DNA from 4 places in the Neobacillus sp. NPDC097160 genome. Region 1 is predicted to be linked to each of the others. Evidence: riboswitches for the same ligand, from Rfam matches in the RefSeq annotation. Region 1 holds a riboswitch; each other region holds the start of a gene.

The links. Region 1 has a riboswitch for cyclic di-GMP ahead of ACIQXV_RS01210 (anti-repressor SinI family protein). Riboswitches for the same ligand answer to the same signal wherever they lie in the genome.
Region 2: another riboswitch for cyclic di-GMP. It lies ahead of ACIQXV_RS10295 (hypothetical protein); the one in region 1 lies ahead of ACIQXV_RS01210 (anti-repressor SinI family protein).
Region 3: another riboswitch for cyclic di-GMP. It lies ahead of ACIQXV_RS02455 (anti-repressor SinI family protein); the one in region 1 lies ahead of ACIQXV_RS01210 (anti-repressor SinI family protein).
Region 4: another riboswitch for cyclic di-GMP. It lies ahead of ACIQXV_RS17240 (hypothetical protein); the one in region 1 lies ahead of ACIQXV_RS01210 (anti-repressor SinI family protein).

Annotation. Positions count from the first base shown of each region.
Region 1 covers NZ_JBIWDU010000001.1:281,694-284,835, forward strand. The annotation lists gene tagU (polyisoprenyl-teichoic acid--peptidoglycan teichoic acid transferase TagU) at 1-649, opposite strand, end outside; cyclic di-GMP riboswitch class I at 1,328-1,417, shown strand; gene ACIQXV_RS01210 (anti-repressor SinI family protein) at 1,447-1,566, shown strand; gene ACIQXV_RS01215 (M20 metallopeptidase family protein) at 1,772-2,932, opposite strand.
Region 2 covers NZ_JBIWDU010000006.1:102,484-105,625, reverse strand. The annotation lists gene ACIQXV_RS10300 (glucosaminidase domain-containing protein) at 33-701, opposite strand; gene ACIQXV_RS10295 (hypothetical protein) at 899-1,210, opposite strand; cyclic di-GMP riboswitch class I at 1,388-1,474, opposite strand; gene fliT (flagellar protein FliT) at 1,729-2,076, opposite strand; gene fliS (flagellar export chaperone FliS) at 2,091-2,471, opposite strand; gene ACIQXV_RS10280 (hypothetical protein) at 2,614-3,142, opposite strand, start outside.
Region 3 covers NZ_JBIWDU010000002.1:105,511-108,652, reverse strand. The annotation lists gene ACIQXV_RS02460 (carbohydrate kinase family protein) at 89-1,042, shown strand; cyclic di-GMP riboswitch class I at 1,252-1,343, shown strand; gene ACIQXV_RS02455 (anti-repressor SinI family protein) at 1,374-1,520, shown strand; gene ACIQXV_RS02450 (helix-turn-helix domain-containing protein) at 1,591-1,920, opposite strand; gene map (type I methionyl aminopeptidase) at 2,194-2,943, shown strand; gene ACIQXV_RS02440 (DUF1128 domain-containing protein) at 2,984-3,142, opposite strand, start outside.
Region 4 covers NZ_JBIWDU010000011.1:214,251-217,392, forward strand. The annotation lists gene ACIQXV_RS17230 (magnesium chelatase domain-containing protein) at 1-270, opposite strand, end outside; gene ACIQXV_RS17235 (transposase) at 324-779, opposite strand; cyclic di-GMP riboswitch class I at 1,140-1,224, shown strand; gene ACIQXV_RS17240 (hypothetical protein) at 1,406-1,642, shown strand; partial or broken gene ACIQXV_RS17245 (dTDP-glucose 4,6-dehydratase) at 1,956-2,405, opposite strand; gene tagU (polyisoprenyl-teichoic acid--peptidoglycan teichoic acid transferase TagU) at 3,116-3,142, shown strand, end outside.

The DNA of each region.
Region 1 (3,142 bases):
TTTGGCGCTGCCTTGTTTGACGGCCAAAGTCACCCCTTGGGTCTTCGTAACGCATTCTAGTATAGCTTAAAGCTTTTTCACCAGACAGATTCAATGCTCCCTTTGTAAAATGGAATCCATCTTGCGTAAAGTCTAAATCATTCTGGACTGTAATTCCGCCAACAGCATCAACGATATCCTTAAATCCTTCCATGTTTACCTGCATATAATAATCGATTGGAATATCAAGGAAATTCTCAACTGTATCCATTGACATTGGGATTCCACCAAATGCATAGGCATGGTTAATCTTATCTTCTTTCCCTTTTCCTATTATTTCAGTACGGGTGTCACGCGGAATACTCAGCATTTTTACTGAATTATTATTTGGATTTACGGCCAATACGATAATTGTATCAGAACGACCTTTGTCCCCTTTACGTTCATCCACACCTAACATTAATACGGAAAATGGGTCTTTGTTTTTGAACGTTACTGGTTCTTGACGTTTTTCCGATTGTTTCCGTTCAATTGGCTGGTGCATTGTTTCGACAGCATTTTTAAAAGATTTATATACTGTAAAAGCATAAGCGCCACCAGCAACTAACAAAACTAAAAGGATAATTCCAGTTACTTTAAGCCACTTTCTTTTCTTTTTAGTAGTCCTCATTCGGCAGATCCTCCAAAAAATATACAATTTTTTTACATCTATCATATAGAATAGCAAAAAATTCGTGGGGTGAATATAAAAAATGTGAGATTTTCCCTTTTGATTGACACTCAACTATATTTGGCTTGTGCCGTTTTTTTTATTTACTCTCTTTTAAGAACAGAAGAAATGGATTTGGTTGAAAAACATGCTAATACATTATAATGAACAGAGCGTTCTTTATTGAATGCAAAAAAAGTAAGGAAACACGAGATTTAACGATAAAAAGAACGATAATTGTCGTTATTTAGGTGAAAAGACCTGTTTGTTGGGTTTTTCAAGTTTACTATTTTAGCATATACTCAACTTAGTGGTTCATTATAAAGAACGACTACTCCGAATCGTTCTGGCTACATAAGAAGATAAATTGCTTACTATCAAACGGATTCTAACGATTTAAAAAGGAGGGAGAACAAATTATATTTGCTAGATTAATACATGGGGAATTAAGCGGATTTTGTAAATATTTTGTAGGAATTTGTAATAAATTAAATAGGAAACCTTTTAGTAAAACGACAAAATACAACAATTTAATAAAATAGGACTAGATATAATAAAGATATCATCTTTGAATTAAGTATATAAACCTATGAATGTTTAGTGGAAATGGTAAAATTGTATTGTTTCAATGGGATTTGAAACAGAAAAAGGCAAACCCTTTGAAAAAAGGGGACGCAAAGCCGAGGGTCTAAGGCAGGTGCTACATGCTATGATGGCCGGGTTACCTGGAATACGTGTGTATTTTAGGGGTGATAAGGATGTTAATGACAGACCGAGAAGTTACGGACATCGACAAGGAATGGCTGGAACTCATTTTAGAGGCAAAAGAATTGGGATTATCAATTGAAACCGTTCAGGCGTTCTTACATCAAGATTAGCTACAAGTAAAATACCTGTGAATAACTAGCATACATACAAAAAATTTAAAGCATTCTGCAAAAATTATCTTTTTGCGGAATGCTTTTTTTCTCCTTGCCAAATTGCAATCCAATATTTTGGCTTTGCGAATGGATTTCCTTTGTCATCTATGCCGTTTTAAACACCAAACGAAGCTCCATTCTTTCTACTATATTTATAGTTGATTTAGGCATTCAAAGCCAATTGAATCATCAGCTCGATCCCAGCGGGGATGGCGGCTTCGTCGATGTCAAATTTTGGATGGTGGTGCGGATATTGACTATTTTCACTTTTCATTCCGACGTTGATGAAGGCTCCGGTTTTTTCCTTTAAATAATAGGAGAAATCTTCAGCGCCCATTACTGGTTCCTTTTCCACGAAGACATTTTCGCCAAAGGATTTTTTGATAATTCCCTTCGCAACTTCGCATGCCTCCGGGTGATTGTACAATGGCGGCGTTCCCTCGATAAAGTGGTAGTGCCCCTTTGCGCCAAAGCTTGCGCAAATAGCTTCCGTTAGCTGTGCTGTTTTTTTGTGCATCAGTTCGGCTCCTTCAAACGTCAACGCTCGAATCGTTCCTTGCAGTGTAACTTTTTCAGGAATAACATTATAGGAATTGCCTGCTTGCATCCCGCCAAACGAAATGACGCCTGCATGCAGCGGGTTTAAGTTCCTGCTGACAATCGATTGAAACGCCTGAATAAGGTGGGTCGCGATGTAGATCGGGTCCACCGTTTCATGTGGATAGCCGCCATGACCTCCTGTTCCTTCAATTGTGATGTCAAAGTCGTCGCTCGAGGCCATGGCATAGCCGGTGGCAAAGCCAATTTCTCCAAGCGGCATTCCAGAGATATAATGAATGCCGTAGATAGCATCGACTCCGTCTAAAATCCCTTCTTTTACAAGCTGTTGTGCGCCGCTTGGCGAGGCTTCCTCAGAGCTTTGAAAAATTAAGACAATATTGTTTTTTACAAGATGTGGATTTTCGCTCATCCATTTTGCAGCCGCGAGCAATGTAGCAGTATGACCATCATGGCCGCAGCCGTGCATAACGCCGGGGACCGTTGAAATATACGGCTTGTTTTCTCCTTCTTCATGAAGCGGCAGGGCATCCATATCGGCCCTTAGCGCAATTGTCTTTTTTCCTTCTGTTCCTTTAAAAAAAGCAATCACATTGGGTGCTGAAAACCGCGAATCTGTCGGAATACCAAATTCCGTTAATTTCTCTTTTACATAGGCTTCTGTCTTATATTCTTGTCCTGATAACTCCGGGTGCATATGAAAATGCCGGCGCTGCTGAATCGTCCAATCAATTAGCTCTGAATCTACTAATTTTGTCTGTAACATGGTTGCTCCTCCGTGGTGGTTATTTTTCTAAAAATAAACGTGGATAATTATACGATTATCTTAATATATATTCACGTGGAATGCAACCAGAAAGGAACCAGTGAATAGTGTCATGCGCCCATTGAACAGATTCATTTACCAATAGGAAAACAGGATTTTGCCATTATCACGTTTTGTAATTAATGTCATTTATTTGTTTATAGTCCAACT
Region 2 (3,142 bases), on a different contig from region 1:
TTTTTCATAGCTGAAGTCTATATCACTGCTTGTTACACAGTAAGCCGTTCAAAAAACTTGGTCACCCCAGATACCCATTGATTGTTTAAACCGGACGGATCATTATCCGCGCCAATAGGAGCATACTTCGCACCAATCCCAGGAATACTTGATAAGCCTTTTCCTAAATAATTCTTACTAAGATTGCGAGCCATATCCATAATGCTATCTTCAATGGAGGAGTACGATTTCAAGCCATTAATACCCATCATTCCAGCAATATTATTTTTTTCATTGGCAGCACGAGATTTCCCATTCCCTGTTTCATGCTGAGCAATAGCTGTTAACAAAGCCGGATTGATATTAAACCGTTTTCCAGCGTTAACAAAAACCTCGCCCATTCCTTTTAATTTCCCGCCCAAAACTTGATTTAATTTATCTGCGTTTAATGTCTGGAATCGTAACGGTTCATTCGTGTTTAAAGGCATGTTTTGATTACTCGTATATTGGTTGATTTCATTCATAATATTTGGGACAAAGGAATTGATTTGTGGTTGTACTGTCGATTGTAATTCCTGCTGCATTAAAAGTTGATTTAAGACTGCGGTAAATAAATTCTCACCTCCGGAAGTGGTTCCCTCCATAGGCGACCGTAATTTTTGCGTCCTGGATAATGTATTAACTAGCATTGTTTTCGTAAACCAATCCTCACCATTAATCAATGGATAGCACCCTTTCATCCCAGATATTCTATGTAACACTATTCATCCAAATTGTTGATTTTCATCGATTAATTAGCAAAATTCAGAAGAAACGTGACCACGAAATATGAATATGTGGTCAAGCAAACGAATTGAAACTTTTTGTCTCATTATTCTCACTTTCCGTATTTGTTCTTCCCGTAGTATCCTATAGAGTATTAAATAATTTTTTCTAACATCCCGCTAACTTCCACTAATACCTCTTCTGAGACCATAGAAACATGTATTAATTTCCCATCTTTTATTTCCGCTTCTACCAACATAATCGTCTTTGAATCCTTTTTTTGCTTCATTACAAGAATCTGCTTTCCCTTGTATACAACATTTTTTACCAGGTAATACGTTTCATTGATTGGGTTTCCCATTGTTATTTTAATAGGTTTTACGAAGAAGGGTCTCATCTTTTTATATTCCATAAAATTATAAAGCTGACCATACGTTCGTTTGTCCATTACTTGTTGATGAGTCATGGATATCTTCCCTCCGTTAACGGGTTGTTAAAGAGTACATAAGTTCCTCCCAAATTGTCGCAAAAAAAGAACCTCACCTTTACCAAAGGGAGGTAATAGACAATAAATATCTTTGTAGACACAGAAAATCTATCCTCATCTAGACATTTAGTACCTATGAATAATACCTTAATCTTTTTGGTAAACTGGCTGACATAGTACAAAAGCACCTTAGTCCCTATAGCTTTGCGACACTGATTTTCATCAGGTGTGCCTTTATCTTGATTCGGTTTTTTTATATTCTTCTTAAATAATAGAATGTTTTACCATTAGCGAATATACTACTATTTTATCATTTTGTGTCGAAAATACTAGTTCAAAAGATATATTTTTTTGTTGTACCCAAAAAAAGATTCTTTTTTCAGTAATTTTGATTTGTGCCAGAATAATTTATGAACCTTTTACTCGTTCAATTTTTAGTCATTTTAAACAAAAAAATGCGTGATCACTCATCAGATAATGAGAGACCACGCATACTATTATTTTTTTGAGTCTAAAAAAACTCCATTTGTTTGTTTGATATACGGGCGGTACTTTTTAGTAACTTGTTCCTTTTGTTTCATTTGATTTAAGGAGTGTTGGGTTTCACTTATGTTTACTTTTAAAAGTGATGTCAAACGCTGATCAATGGTACGAGTTTCTTCCAACAATTGTTTTTCTTTAGCTGTATATTGGAAGCCTGGGATTTCAGCTCTCACCGTATCAACTTTGATCATTATGCTGTTCCGAGTATTTAATAGGTGATCAAATTTCTCATAATCATCATCTTTTAGTGCATGATTCATTTCTACAGTGATGTCATAAATACGTGTTATCAATTCGTCCATTGCTTTATCAGACCTTAGTTCTTAGTTTTATTTAGCTTCATTGCCGTAGACCATGTTTCCGATAATTCTAAAGCATATCCTTCCACTTCTTCTAAAATCTCAATTTTTTTACTAATGTTGGCCTCAATTAAACGAGACTTCATGAAATCATATAACGAAAGCAAAGAATCTGAGATGGAGTACCCTTTTTTTAAAGATACCATTAACTCGCTCACAATATCCTGGGCTCTTAGATTGTAACCGTGACTCTCCTCTAGATTATTATTTTGAAGCGCCATTTTAGAAAGCCGAATAAATTTAATCATTCCTTGGTATAACAAATATGTTAATTCTTCTGGTTTAGAAGTAATGACCGCTTGTTTTTGATAGGTTTGATATGGATTACTAAAAGCCATAATTGATTACTCCTCTCAATTTCCATTTCATTGATGTTATTATTTATATCGGTTGAAATAAAAAATAGTTAAGGAGAAAAGATAAAAATAAATTGATGTTTTTTTGCTAATACCGTTTTTACATTCATTTTAAGAATTAAATTTAACCGCTAACTTGAAGGACTACACCAAAACTATCAATGATGTAGTTAAGTCTTTGATTATATGATTTCAAATGTTGAATTTTGGCCGCGTCTCCCAACTTGTTAAATGCTGTTATTTCTTTTGCCAGCTTAGCAACCTCTAATTGTAATTCATCATTGCGCTTTTTCTCCAGAATAAACTGTTGTTCTTTTTTCATTAACTGTTCTCGCATAGCTTCTTTTTCGAGGTTGATTTCCGATTTCATACTCGCTATCTGCTGAACTGCGTCCTGGTTCTGAAGCGCCATGTTTGTCAGTTGGTATAAACTTCTTAGAAGTTCGTTTAGATTAATTCCCGGTAGCTGCTGTACGTTAGTGATTAATCCCGATAAAATGTCCAACAAATCATTGTCTTCAGAGGATTCCTTATTAATGACTTGATGTTCTGGAGATGGTTCATCTATGACTTCAGTGGATACCACGGGAACCTCATTTTCTGTAATGGTAATGAATTGATAAGCATTTTGGTTGGCTACTTCTTTATTATTT
Region 3 (3,142 bases), on a different contig from region 1:
TAAGTAGCGTAATTGTTATATAGTGGTGAAATGATTGCAAATCAGACTCTGACTTAATTAAATATGTTTCCAAAGGGGTTATGCTGACATGAACATGAAGGAAACAAAAATAATAGATATTATCTGTATCGGTGGAGCTAATGTGGATTGGAAAATTCAAACATTGAAACCGTTAGCGTACGGAACATCAAACCCAGCCATAAGTGCGAAAACTAAAGGCGGGGTAGCAAGAAATGTTGCGGAAAATTCGGGACGGATCGGACTGAAAACATCTTTATTATCCTATGTAGGAGCAGACACTGAAGGGGAATGGCTCATGCAAAACACGAAAGATTTTGTAGATGTGAGCCCCACTGAAATAATCCACGGAGAAAGCACAGGAACCTATACAGCGGTACTTGATGATGACGGTGAAATGGCGGTCGCCTTTGCAAATATGTCAATTTACAATGAAGTGAAGGAATATTTCTTTGAAAACAATATACGCCATATTCAAAGTGCAAAAATGATTTTACTGGATACGAATTTTCCTGCAAAAGTAATCGGGCAAGTGATAACTAGCTGTAAAAATACAGGTATTCCTATTTGTATTACCCCAGTATCCGTTTCTAAAGCTGATAAATTACCTGATTCCTTAGAAGGTGTTACATGGTTAATCGCCAATCATAAAGAGGCTGAGGCCCTGTCAAAACTAGAAATTACCTCAGAAGGAGATTTCTACCGTGCCGCAGAAGTGATTATGAAAAAGGGTGTTGAGAAAGTCGTAATCACAAGAGGGGAGAAAGGCCTCATTTATTTTACAAACAATGGTGAAGCAGGAGCAATCGTACCGCCAAGTGTCCCGGTTGTGGATGTGACTGGCTCAATAGATTCACTTATTGCAGGGATTTTATTTGGTTATTTAAAAGGTCTCAGCACGGAAGACGCCTGTAAAATTGGTGTATCATGTTCGTTGATTACCCTTCAGACGAGTGATACAGTAAGTTCTGAATTAAATCAACAATCATTACAGGAATCTTTCAAGAAATACTTCAGTAATTGAGTTACGTTAAAGTTAAATTAAGGGATTTTTATGTTGGTTTTTGGAATATTTTGTATGAAAAAGTAGTTAGAAAGTTAATAAAAGTGACAAAATATAACACCCTGTTATAAAAGGACTAGATATAATGAACATATCATATAGAATTAAGTAAATCGACCTAGCGGGAGAAAAGCAAATAAGGTAATCGGTAATGCTTAAGTTGTACTGGAGACAGAAAAAGGCAAACCTGTTGAAAAACAGGGACGCAAAGCCGAGGATCTAAGGCAAGAATCAAACTTGCTACGGTGGCCGGGCTACCTGGAATACGATATGTATTTTAGGGGTGAGAAAAATGGTTATTACAGAAAGAGATGTGGATGTAATCGATCAGGAATGGATGGCACTCATATTTGAGGCAAAGGAACTTGGATTATCAATTGAAGATGTACGGGATTTTCTTAATCGAGACCATCACCAAGAATCACCAAGTACATACTAAAAAAAGGAAAGCATTCTACAAAAAACGACATTTTTGTAGAATGCTTTTCTTTTTGAGCAAAAAGGCTTATTTAATCGTTATTATTTTGATTGATCCGCCACTTATTAAATTCAAGGAAATCACGAAATTGTTCCTTTGAAACACCTGAATTCATAGCCTCTTTGACTAGGTTCATCCAACCGCTATCTAATTCATCCTTGTCAATTTGCTCATGGATTAAATACTCAACTGGAAGATTTAATACAGCAGCAATTTTTTCGAGAAATTGAATGGATGGATTCTTTTGCAGGTTCCTTTCAAGCGAACTTAAATAAGATTTAGCAACTCCTGCTTGTTCAGCAAGTTCGGATAATGACATTTTCTTTTCTAAGCGAAATTTTTTAACGCGGTCACCGATCATTGGGTCTCACACACCTATTTTTAATATTAATATATATATTCTACCAAAAAGAATGGAAAAGTACCATATTAAGAACATGTTAATATTACAATATAATGAACATTGGGAAAGATCGTTTCATAACTAAGATATTTTGAAAAAATGAGCAGATAGAGGTAATATTATAAGTGTTGCCAACCTAAAGTATTATTTTTTTACGAATAATGATGCTGCGTTGAACCATATTGTTAAACATACATAAAAATAAACAAAAATGGAAGGGGATACTGCTAAATGATTGTCCTTAAATCACAACGTGAAATTGAAGCGATGAAAAAGGCTGGAGATATACTTGCAGCCTGCCATAAAGAAATTGCTAAATTAATAAAACCAGGTGTAACAACCTGGGAAATAGAGGAATTTGTTAATGGATTTCTAAGTAAAAGTGGAGCGACACCGGAACAAAAAGGCTATAAAGGCTATGAATATGCTACTTGTGCAAGCATCAACGACGAAGTTTGCCATGGCTTTCCTAGAAAGGAACCATTAAAAGATGGTGATATTGTAACAATTGATATGGTGGTTAATTACAATGGAGCCTTGGCCGATTCAGCATGGTCTTATGCAGTTGGCAAAGTTACCGATGAAACAGATCATTTATTGAAAGTAACAAAGGAAGCCTTATACAAGGGAATTGAACAGGCCGTTGTCGGGAATCGAATTGGGGATATTGGCCATGCAATCCAAACATATGTTGAAAGTGAAGGTCTTTCTGTAGTTCGTGACTTTATTGGCCATGGTATTGGTGCCGTGATTCACGAGAAACCGGATGTTCCCCATTATGGACTACCTGGAAAAGGGGCAAGAATTAAAGAAGGTATGGTGTTTACGATTGAGCCAATGGTGAATATCGGCAGATACCAAACGAAGATGGACGACAATGGCTGGACGGCAAGAACATTTGACGGTAAATATTCGGCACAATATGAGCATACACTTGCGATCACAAAAGATGGCCCCATTATCTTAACCGAACAAAAATAAAAAAAAACCCGTTATTCAAATGTAATAACGGGTTTTTTCCTTACTTTTTTCTTAGACTCCCAAGCTCTTCCACCAATGCCTGCATTTCATTCGGACTAAATGAATTCTTTCTCATGACCATATCGTAAATCTCTTTTAATTCTTCATACATTTCTTCATCAAAGTGAGAAGGCTTAATCGCTCCAAGGTTTAGCACTTT
Region 4 (3,142 bases), on a different contig from region 1:
TTTTAAAGCAGCAATCGCGATGGCCAAATCAAATAGTGGCCCATTTTTCTTTTGTTCTGATGGTGAAAGATAAACGACTATCTTTCGATCGGTAACATCAACATCAAAATGACCAAGTGCCGCAATGACACGTTCCCTCGACTCTTTTACTGAGGCATCCGGCAAACCAACAATCACCATCGATTCCGTACCAGGTTTGATCCTTACATCTGCCTGCACTAGATAACCTTCTAGCCCCTTTAATCCAATACTGAACGCTTTTACAGCCATTGAAAATAACCTCCTACTATTTCTTATCAAACTTTTTAAAATGTTCCATTACACTAAGATTTTGAAGGAATTATAGTTACTGCACCTTCAACAAATTTGCGGTAATTTTCTTTCTGCGGTTCAAGAATATGAGATAATATTTTTGAGGTTGTAACATGTGGATTTGTGGAGTTCGATATATAAGCCATATAGCTGCTCCACCGATAATCTTGAGGAAACTTCACCATTTTCGCTTCAACTGGATTCATATGAATATATCTACTAACTTCCAATAGATACTCCGCAGTATCAATTAGTTCTGCTCCGTACCTGCCTTGAAAAACATGACCTACAAGGTGATGACGTTTATTAAAATACATTGCATATCTAGAATTCAGCATTTTTATAATATCTTTTGGATGATGGTGAAGGGTTTCTAATTGAAGATGAATGTGCTTGGTCATGAGGCAGTAGGTGTGGAGACAAAAAGGATAACAATTACGTGTTTCTTCTAGGAGCTCTATGTACACTTCACGATCAAAATCATCATAAAATAAGCAGCCCTCCGATTACCTCGGTTCGTAATATGATACTTGGCACCAGGAAACCAAATGCGGTGATTTCTTGACAACTAGGGCACCCCTCTCAACTAAGTTCCTTACCAAATACGTAATTCAACAAAAACCTCTAAATTCCTACCAAATTTGATAATAAATTCTGACAAATTAAAGAACAAAACCATAGAGACTAGCTCTTGGATTAAACCTTTGTGCTTTACCGCTTTAAACTTTAGCTGAGTGGGGGTCTGATCCTAACGTCCTGTATATTTTTGCAAAAAATGATGAATTTTGTTGAAAAATGCACTTCTTAGTAATAGTATAAAAGTATCAATAAGAAAAAGGCAAACCCTTCGAAAGTCGGGGACGCAAAGCTGCGAATCTAAGGCGAAAGTGCTATGATAGTCGGGCTGCCAAATGGATTGGATATACAGCTAAAGCTTTTTTATTAGCCTAACATACATTTTGGCCACCAATCTTTTTTGTGGGCTTTTTTTCTTTTTAAAGAGAATAGGAGTACAAAAAAGGAAAGCAGTAGAGTTTTGCTAGTATTTAAAATTACCTTTTTAAATTTAGTTCGAAGAAGGGTGGAAACCAGAATGACTGTTTTATTCGGTTCTGTTGAGTACTATGAAAGAGAATTACTACATGAAGCAAAACAAAATCATGTAAATAAGCAAGCAGATGATCAAATTTCGATGACTTACTCTAGGTTAAAAAGTGAATTGCTTAATGACTTTGTCTGTGAAGAAAGAATACGAGTAGAATGCCTTGAAAATCTTAAACAGGCATTCTGTAGACTATTCAAACCAAGTATACGTGCGACTGCCCAATGAGATATCAAATCGTAGAAATAGCAAATAAAAAACTAAAGGTATCAGTTAAATGTCTAGATATGCAAGAAAAAGCATTGTTAAAGGTCTCCTTGAATCCACATACTCTAGAGTGTGTGGACAAGCTTATCCCGGACAGCCTACAAAACTTTATCCGATCAAATCAAGAAAACATTAGTAAGTACTTAATCAATGACAATCTGGATGAAAAAAAATCTGCATTATGTATGTAAGATGCAGATTTTTTTGCCCCAAGAAATGCTTGTATCAAGTAATCGGTCTGTATAAAAAACAGACAGTCCTACAAATATATTAATTAATCTTGATGAAACGTATATTGTTTTTCAAAATAATTCTTGTAATCCCCACTAATGATTTGCTCCCACCACCATTTATTATCTAAATACCACTCAATGGTTTGAGCAATTCCCGTTTCAAATGTATAAGTCGGTTTCCAACCTAATTTCTCCAACTTTGTAGGGTCAATAGCATAGCGCTTATCATGACCTAAATGGTCAATAACAAATTCTATTAGTTCTTCCTATTTTCCTAATGTGCTAATTATAGTTTTAACAACTTCTAAATTTGTTCGCTCATTATGACCGCCAACATTATAGATTTCACCATTTACACCTTCATGTAGAACAAGATCTATAGCAGCACAATGATCTAGTACGTGCAACCAGTCACGGATATTTTTGCCGTCACCATATACTGGTACCTTCTCATCATTAAGCACACGAAAAATGGTTAAGGGAATAAGCTTTAAGCCAGCTACTTTTCTTAACTTGATAGCTACTGGTTCTGCCCCTGAAATTCGGAATGTTAAGGAAGATCATGAAAAAAGGCTACGGACTAAACCTTTAATTTCTTTGACATTGGATGAAACACTTTTAACAAATGATATACCTGTAGTAGTGGCTACTTCCCCTTACCTTTTGTACTCCCTTAACGACGGTCTCTGCAAATTTAGACCCTACCATATATCCTACAGTTCTGCCAACAAAACCACCAATGTCCACACCGAATAGTCCCAAGACAGCTCCTATTTGAGCACCAATTAATGTATCTTCTCACCCGCTGCAAGCCCTGCTACAATAGATGTAGTAGTAATCTCCATTTTGTTTAGGCCTTCTAATACAGTCATTTCACCTTTGGCGACCTTACCAACAATCTTTACATTCTCAATGGCTACAAAGGCAATATTGGCAATGGTACCAGCTAGAGTACCTTTGGAATGACGGTAACAATTCCTTTTTCAACGACTATCACCATCATTCAACATTTCATTTAATACATTTCTGCATTTTCGACATAATTAATAGTAAAAAAGCAGCTTTAATATTGGATGAAAGCCGTCCCTTCTAAATTCAAAACGACATTTTACACATTTTTTCTATATATAATTTCCTATTTTTCTGGTAATCTATTTACTAGGTTTGAAATATTTATAGATATATTGGAGGATTTAATCGAATGAAGTCTCAAAAAAAGAAAAGTAAA